One region of the Pseudoalteromonas sp. bablab_jr010 genome, then DNA from elsewhere that is predicted to be linked to it. Evidence: riboswitches for the same ligand, from Rfam matches in the RefSeq annotation. Region 1 holds a riboswitch; the other holds the start of a gene.

The links. A riboswitch is a leader RNA that binds a small molecule or an ion and turns the genes downstream of it on or off. The one in region 1 is predicted to bind cobalamin.
Region 2: it holds a riboswitch for cobalamin, as region 1 does, so the genes downstream of both, JIG37_RS20445 (TonB-dependent receptor) here and JIG37_RS01205 (ABC transporter ATP-binding protein) in region 1, are expected to answer to the same signal.

The regions. Positions count from the first base shown of each region.
Region 1 covers NZ_JACDWV010000034.1:1,295-5,718, forward strand. Annotated here, with positions in the region: partial or broken gene JIG37_RS01190 (IS3 family transposase) at 1-110, shown strand, start outside; gene JIG37_RS01195 (FKBP-type peptidyl-prolyl cis-trans isomerase) at 327-755, shown strand; gene JIG37_RS01200 (histidine phosphatase family protein) at 840-1,457, shown strand; cobalamin riboswitch at 1,470-1,608, shown strand; gene JIG37_RS01205 (ABC transporter ATP-binding protein) at 1,689-2,519, shown strand; gene JIG37_RS01210 (iron ABC transporter permease) at 2,512-3,501, shown strand; gene cobT (nicotinate-nucleotide--dimethylbenzimidazole phosphoribosyltransferase) at 3,505-4,424, shown strand, end outside.
Region 2 covers NZ_JACDWV010000199.1:160,403-164,826, forward strand. Annotated here, with positions in the region: gene msrA (peptide-methionine (S)-S-oxide reductase MsrA) at 1-221, shown strand, start outside; gene JIG37_RS20445 (TonB-dependent receptor) at 282-2,135, opposite strand; cobalamin riboswitch at 2,169-2,323, opposite strand; gene JIG37_RS20450 (hypothetical protein) at 2,515-2,754, opposite strand; gene JIG37_RS20455 (YajQ family cyclic di-GMP-binding protein) at 2,898-3,380, opposite strand; gene JIG37_RS20460 (VanZ family protein) at 3,538-3,888, shown strand; gene JIG37_RS20465 (2-dehydropantoate 2-reductase) at 3,881-4,424, shown strand, end outside.

The DNA.
Region 1 (4,424 bases):
GTGAAATGACAACACAAACGTATTTTTATATTGAAAAATACTACAACTCAGTAAGAAGGCATGGCACCCTAGGGTATAAAAGTCCCATGCAGTACGAACAAGTTAATTAAACCCCGTGTCTACTTTATCGGGGTCAGATCACGCGGCTGATCGCTGACGGCTGAAAGCTGATAGCTCTGTGTTGGGTTTCGCTGTGCTCTACCCAACCTACGCCAGATCCTCAAACTTTTCCCTTTCTAACTTGCAACTTTACTCTCGCAAACTTGCTTCCCCTACCTTGTTATGCGATAAAGCGTTTTATATTTGTAATACAATTAAGGTTTGCTGTGTCTCGTAAGAAAACGACCAAGTCAAAAGGTTCTTCAGGTTTAAATCGTAAAAATAGTGAAGCATTTATTGCTAAGTTCTCATCGCATCCAGATACACATCTATGTCCGTCGGGCTTAATGTATAAAGTGATTGATGAAGTTGAAGGGGAGCGAGTAACAGAGTTTGATACAGTGGTTATTAATCAACGTATTATGCTTGCTGATGGCAGTGTTATTGCCGACAGTTATAAAGCGGGTATGCCCGAAGTGTTCGCTTTATCCGAAGCTATAGAAGGGTTAAGAGAAGGTTTGTTATTAATGAATATCGGTTCTCGCTATGAATTTGTGATCCCTCCAGAGCTTGCTTGGGGTAAAAAAGGTAACGGTGGCAAGATTGGCGCAAATGCTGTGCTACATTTTGACGTTCGTTTAATGCGTTTAGCTTAACTCTCTTCGGATGAGTCCCTTAGCATAAGTCGACAGAGGACTTAAAACGCGTTAACGTTCACTATTGGTTTACTGAGGAACATTATGGACGCATTTACTTCACGAGTTTACTTTCTTCGCCATGGTGAAATCGCTAGGCCCGGAATTCTTTCTGGGCAAATCGATGTCGGTTTATCTGAGCGAGGCCTTGAACAAATGCGCCAAGCTTCTGCCGAGCTCATACATTTAAATGCCATATATAGCTCTCCGCTCAAGCGTTGCTCAGTTCACGCTGATTATTTAGCAAATCAACACTCACTGCATGTACACTATTATAACGCGCTAAAAGAGTTTAATTTTGGTGATTGGGATGGCCAAGACTACCAACAGCTTTGGCAGCAAACGAGTAAGCCTCATATTGGTGATTTTTGGCAGCACCCATGGCAAGTAAAAGTACCAAATGGTGAATCTATGGCAGACTTTTACGCCCGGGTAGAGGCATGGTGGCAAACATTTTTACAATCACTATGTGAATCTAAGCATGAACAGTCATTGGTAATTAGTCATGCTGGAGTGATCAAACAAATTCTCGCTATTGTTTGTCAGATGCCAAAACAATCAGCCACGCATTTAAATGTTTTTCATCTTCCTTATGCGGGGCTTATTACACTCGATGTATATATAGATGAACAAGGACAGGCTTGGCCTAAAATTGTTTTTTAGCCATCTAGAGCGATATTCATTGAATTATTTACTTAGCCCGCCATAATACTCATATGCTATGGAATGGAGTGAAATTCTCCAGCTGTTCCCGCAACTGTAATCCATCTAAATAATGGTCAGCCAGATACTTAGCACTAACAATTAATCATCGAGCGGGTCAACTCACGTCATTTTCTGGTACTTACCAGTGCTTTCTTGTGCGTTGCAATTACTCGCCAAGAGAGAATAAGCTTGCAACAAAATAGCCTTAGCGCTGCGCCATTAATATCAGTGTCTGATTTAAGTTGGGGTACTGCGAATAAAACTATACTTAAATCAATTAACCTTGAGTTAAAAGCAGGGCAGTTTATCGGTCTACTCGGCCCTAATGGTGCGGGTAAATCAAGCTTGCTGCGTTGCCTTTATCGTTACTTGAAACCTCAGCAAGGGGTTGTGCTGCTAAGCGGTCAAGATATTTGGCAAATCAGTGCTGATGAATATGCAAAGCAGGTTGCAGTGGTTTTACAAGAGTCTCCATCGCAGTTTAATTTGTCTTTGTTCGATGTGGTGAGTTTAGGCTTAACACCTCATAAGCGACTTTTCAGCGGCACGTCTGCCAATGATAAGCAGCGAATATATCAAGCTATAGAGCAGGTTGGTTTGTCTCATCATAGTGAGCAAGCATTTGATTCGCTCTCAGGTGGCGAAAAGCAAAGAGCGCTTATTGCACGCTCTATCGTACAACAACCTAAGTTGCTCATCATGGATGAGCCTACCAGCCACCTTGATGTTAAATATCAAATTCAAATAATGGAGTTAGCAAAGTCCCTCGATGTGACTGTGCTTGCCTCGTTTCATGACTTAAATCTCGCAGCGAGTTTATGTGATGAATTACTGGTGATTGATGAGGGGCGCTTGGTTTGTCAGGGGCAACCAAAAGTGGTGCTTACTGAGCAGTTGTTGAGCGATGTATTTGGCGTCTGCGCAGCGGTATCTGCTCACCCTCAATCAAGCACTGATAAGTTTATTCCGCACATCACTTATTTTTATGGCTATCAGACACAGGAGCATCAACATGACTGATGCAATGCGTTTAAGTATCTGTGTTGTCGTAGGGCTTATTAGTTGTTTTTTAGCATTGAGCTTTGGTGCTGCAAATACGCCACTGAGTGATGTTTTTAATGGTTTGTTTAGCCAAGGTAGCGATGAATTTGTGCAGCGTATTATTTGGCAGTTACGTATGCCCAGAACAATGCTGGCATTTTTAGCAGGTTCTGGGCTGGCTCTTGCAGGATTAATTTTGCAGACCGTAACCCGAAACCCGCTTGCTGACCCTTACTTGTTTGGTATTTCTTCTGGGGCTTCATTTGGTGTGGTGTGCTTTATAGCCCTAACCGGTGTGAGTTTTGGCTTTAGTATGTCAGTTGCAGCATTTGCCGGAAGCTTACTTTCTATGCTGTTGCTTATTGCTATTGCAGGGCGTCGCCATGTTGGCCAAGTTGAAGCCATGTTACTCGCTGGTGTTGCTTTATCTTTCTTATTTAGTGCTCTGACTAGTCTGCTGCTTTATTTTAGCGATCCACAAGCCATCACCGCTATCTTGTTTTGGACGATGGGCAGTTTTTCTCGTGCTCAGTGGGACACTCTTTGGCTGCCGTTTGCCGTTATTATTGCCTGTATGACTTTGATGATTGCATTTCGTCGTCAGCTAAATGCGATGCTGCTTGGTGATGAAAGTGCAGCGACTTTGGGGATTCATGTACAACGCTTTCGGATCATGATGCTACTGCTAAGTTCATTAATAACAGCGGTGCTTGTTGCTATGTGTGGTGGCGTTGGCTTTGTCGGCCTGATGATCCCACATATTGTGCGCTACTTTTCGCCGCAAGGCAGCAGCCATAACTTAGTTATGACCTCCTTGGTCGGTGGCATTTTTATGGTGTGGGTCGATGTGTTATGCCGAACCCTATTGAATAACCAAGAACTACCTGTTGGTGTGATCACAGCCGCTATCGGTAGTGTGTTCTTTTTATTCTTACTTTATTTTCGTAAACAGAGCAGGTAGCTAATGTTTAATATCATGCCTATTGATCAGCAATTTTCAGCTGTAATTCAACAAAAAATAGACCTTAAAACAAAGCCGCTAGGCGCTTTAGGTCAGCTTGAAAGTTGTGCCAAACAATTAACGCTTATTTTTTCAAAGCAGCTTGATAGTGAGCAGGCGCTAGTTGCCTTTAAACCGGTTATTTCAAACCCTTCTCTAGTTGTATTTGCAGGCGATCATGGTGTGGCAAGCCAAGGCGTGTCAATTGCTCCTAGCAGCGTTACATCACAAATGGTGGCAAACTTTGCAGCAGGAGGCGCAGCTGTCAACGTGTTTTGTCGTCAGTTGGGCTGGCAGCTGGAAGTTGTGGATGCAGGAACTCTCAATACTTCACACGATAAAAGTGTGCATAACCAGCGTTTAGGTGAAATCACTGCACCACTGAATACTGAAATGGCTATGTCTCTTAATCAGGTTAAAAAAGGGTTTGAGTTAGCCAAACAGCGAGTTCATTCACTCTATGAGCAAGGTTGTAATACCATCGCCTTTGGTGAGATGGGTATTGGCAATACCACAAGTGCTGCGGCATTAATGGCTGCCTTGTTGTCGTTACCTGCCAGCCAATGTGTTGGTAAAGGCACAGGTGTGAGTGACGAGGTTGTTGCTAAAAAAATCAAGGTTGTCGAGCAAGCCCTTCAATTACATAAAGCTCACTTTGATGAGCCACTAATGACGCTCGCTGCATTAGGCGGTTTTGAAATTGTACAGATCACCGGTGCCATTTTAGCTGCTGCCGAGCTTGGTATAGCGGTGATCGTGGATGGCTTTATTTGTACCGCAGCGGCGCTTGTTGCAACTCGCATTAATGCAAACGCTCGCGATTATATGTTATTTGCTCATGCCTCAGATGAGCAAGGGCATAAAGCAATGCTCAATGCCTTGCA
Region 2 (4,424 bases), on a different contig from region 1:
ATGAACAGCAAAAAGCAGAATCTCAAGCCATGATTGATGCTTTACAAAAGCAAATTCGTGAGCCGGTTGTCACCGAGCTGAGTCCGCTTACAAACTTTTACCCTGCAGAGCAGTACCATCAAGACTATTACAATGAAAACCCAAATCAAGGTTATTGCAGTATTCTTATTGCCCCAAAGCTTGCAAAGTTCGAACAGTATTACGCAGCTAAACTTAAATGAAAAAAGCCCGCTAAGTAGGTAGCGAGCTTTTAAACGCAGAACTAATAATTTTCCTTATTATTAGAACTGATAACGGGCACCTACAAACAAGCGACGCTCGGCCGTGTTGTAATAATAAAATTCGTCGTTGATGTAATCACCATCTAGGTCTGTACCATAGGCATCAACGGCGTTGTACTCTTTATCGAATAGGTTTTCTACACGAAGTGACACTGTTAAGTTGTCAGTCGCTTGGTAGTGACCAACTAAATTCCATAACGTATACGATGGTAAGTGCGTTAACTTGCCATCACGATCACCACGGTATTGCATATCGATACCAGCATCAAAATCACCCCATGCTTTGTTTAATGACCAATTTACACTGTGATTTGACACATAGGTTAGTGACTGACCTGTCTCAGTATCTTCCGCTGAAAGGTAGGTAAAGTTAAAGCTGTGATCAAAGCCAAACACTTGGTTTTTAAAGCTAAACTCAACACCTTCGTGGCGAGCTTCGTTTATATTAGTTGGGATCCACTGCCCTGATGCATTTGGTGCCCAAGCGATTTTGTTGTCGATTTCGCTGCGGAAAATCGCAATATCAAGGCTGATATCATTCACATTGAGTGATAAGCCAAGCTCTTGGTTATCTGATGTTTCAGGGTTTAACTCTGGGTTACCTGAGCCTGGGTAATATAGGTCATTAAATGTTGGAGATTTAAAACCTGTGCTTTGACTTACGCGGAATGTCGCGATGTCATTTAAGTGATAGCCAACAGCTGCAGTGTAAGTTGTTTCATCACCAAACTGCTGATCATCATCTTGGCGAACGGTTAGGTTTGCCAGCACGTGTTCGTCGTCATAATAAGCGCCAACAAACGCAGCGAATACTTCACGGCTGTCTTTTAAATAAGTACCTGAGTTAGTGTTCACTTCATCTTTATACCAATTCAGACCGCCACTAAGAGTCAGTGCTTGATTGAAAAAGTATTGGCCATTGTAATCAATTTGCTCACGCTCAGTTTCAAACTTATCAACCACCGTTGCACCCGTGTAATCAATGCGTGAGTCATCTGAGCTATCACTTGATATGGCAATATCAATGGCATGACTGTGTTTTTCGAAAGCCTTTTTCCAACCTAGTGAAGCTTGGTAATTTTCGAACTCGCCTTTTTCTACGGTGCTGTCTGCAGGGCTATAAGCACTATCGTATTTTGCTTCGCCTTCTGAGTATTGTGCTTGCGCTAAAAACTCACCTAACTGCTCATTTTGATAACCAAGATTAAAGCCAAGGTTTTTGTTCTCGTAGCCGTCTTCATCTGGCGCTAAGCCTTGCAGAACATCAAAACCATCTGTTTTTTCATAACCGGCATTAACGGCAACATCAACACCTGCAAACTGACCACCTGTCGCTACTTGGTACTCTTGGTAAGAGTCTGAGCCAAAAGTAACATCTAAGGTCGTGTTTTGTGCTTTACGGGTAATGATATTAATTACACCAGCTAGCGCATCAGAACCATATACAGCTGCACGTGAGCCTTTAATTACTTCAACACGCTCAATACTGTTTAAAGGAATATTGCTAATACTTTTATAGCCAAGTGTTGCAGAGCCTGTGCGTACACCATCAATTAAAATAAGTGTATGACGAGAACTTGCACCACGTAATGACACACCAGAGCTTTGCCCAAAACCACCATTGGCATTAATTTGAAAGCCTGCTTGAGTGGCTAGTAAGCTTGGTAAGTCACGAACATAGCTTGCTTCAATATCAGCGCGGTCAATGACAGTAACGCTGGCTAATACATCATTAATTGATTGTTCGAATTTATTGGCAGAAACTGTGATGTGCTCGATTGATTGCTCGTCAGCAGATACAGAAAAAGACAACGCAGCAGCAACCGCTACGCCTAACGCAGATTTATTTAGCATGATATCCCCTAGCCTGTGCCCACCGCACACGCGAATAGTAAGTTACTTCAAGGCCGGTCTCCGGACTCTGTACATGCATGGCATCTACATTACCGTTGCGGGGGCAGTGTTGGCATTGTTTTCTCCCTGAAAACGCACCAACTTCCCGATTATCTTGCGACTATTTCACCCTTTGAAATAAAACGTATCTGAAGATACAGCAAGCACCTCGAAAATAGGCCGTTATTGTGATGATTTTGGGGAGGAAAGTCAATGGACGGCTATACTTCTAAACTAAAGTTTTAAGTCTAAAGCTTCAAGCTGCAAGTTAAGTGCTAAGGTGTAAGCCTAAAGTAAAAAAGCCAATCAGCATGGCTGATTGGCTTTTATAAAACAATGATTACCAGAAATACTCATGGGGTTTCGAGTTTCCTAACGGAAAAACAATTCCTTCTGGGTCAGCACCATTAAGCACAAGCTTACAAAGAGCTTTATTTAAACGTCTTCTTGGCTTGGTCATCGTCATTTTCACCCACCAACTTGGTGTTTGTTGGTAAAAATAAGTACTGTGTGGGCCTGTGTATTTTCTGTTTATTTTACCGTGTTTATTACGATCTATTGCTTTGTTTTTTACTGACATAAATATCCTCTAGCTGAAAATAGCTAGAAGATATCTTTTTCTCTGTAACCTAATATTTGTCTCAAAATACACTCCTTGTAAAGTTCAGAAACTTGTAGGCTTATAGCTTAAAACTTACAGCTTAAAGCTAAAAACATAGAGTATTAATCGCGGAAGTTTTTGAACTGGAATGGTTGACCTAAATCAGCAGTACGAACAACTTGCATTGCTTCTTGTAAATCATCACGCTTTTTACCAGTTACACGTAATTCTTCACCTTGAATAGCAGCTTGTACTTTGATCTTTGAGTCTTTGATTAACTTAACGATTTTCTTCGCTACGTCTTTTTCGATACCTTGCTTAAGAGCAACGTCACGCATTACGTATTTACCGCTACGCGACTCATCTTTAAGCTCAAGGCTAGATACATCTAAGCCACGCTTTGAAATTTTCGCAGCAAGAATGTCAAAAAGTTGCATAACTTGTTGTGGTGCTTCTGCTTTTAACTTGATTACTTTGTCACTTAGTTCGATTGATGCATCAACACCACGAAAATCAAAGCGTGTCTCTAGTTCACGCTTTGCATTATCTACTGCATTCTGCGCTTCGTTCATTTCTACTTCAGAAACAATATCAAATGAAGGCATGGGGTTCTCCTAACATAGTCTTTTTTAAATTCATTTATGGTTGGCAATTATAACGCTTATTTGTCGATTCTTTCTATTTTTATCCGACTTGTTCAGGTGCGATGCAAAAATTGTTTGTTATACTGGCCATTCAATTTCGGCATTTTTAGGGTTTATTGTGACAAGGCGTGTTTACCAAGTTATCTTTTTAGCCAGCATTATTGGCTTTACAATTTTATTTGCCAAAGAAATTAAAGGGGTGAGCAACCTCTTTCCACACGTTGATAAAGTGGCGCATTTTGGTATTTTCTTTGTACTGGCCATGGTGATGGACAAAGCCTTTAAATTGCCACTTATGGTGCAAATTTTACTGTTAGCCGGATATGGTGCAGCCATAGAATTTATGCAAGATATGCTGCCTTATCGTCAAGCTTCGGTTGGGGATTTTGTCGCTGATTTTATCGGTGCAGTTAGCTACTTTATCATTAAACTTGGTTTTCATTTAGGTAGTAAACAACGTAATGGCTAACATTTTAATTGTTGGCGACGGTGCGATTGGCTTATTGTTTAGCCATTTTTTATCTGCACAACATGACATTACATTACTGACCCGTAAGCCAACCCTGACCACGCGTTTTTATCAAGCGAGTAATGGTAAATCACACCCGATTAAAGCTCGCCTTATACATCACAAAGAGCTAAGCCAATCCGCCCCCTTTGACTTGGTGTTAATAACAGTAAAAGCATTCCAGGTGCAAACAGCCTTTGGGCAAGTAAAGCCTTATCTCAGTAAAACATGCCAAGTCGTTATTTCTCATAATGGCATGGGTAATGTTGATGAGCTGAATGCTCAGCTTTTAAAAACGCAAGGGTTGGCGTTTTTAACAACGCGTTTAGCTGGTTTTAAAACAACGCCTTATAGTGTGAGCCATACAGGTGATGGTGAAAGTGTGCTAGGTGCATGTAATGCGGCTGCATGTGAAAACCTCGGTGAACTTAAGCAGCAGTTTAGTTACTTACCACACTTTTCTGTGAGTGATGATATTCACTCATTGCGATGGCAGA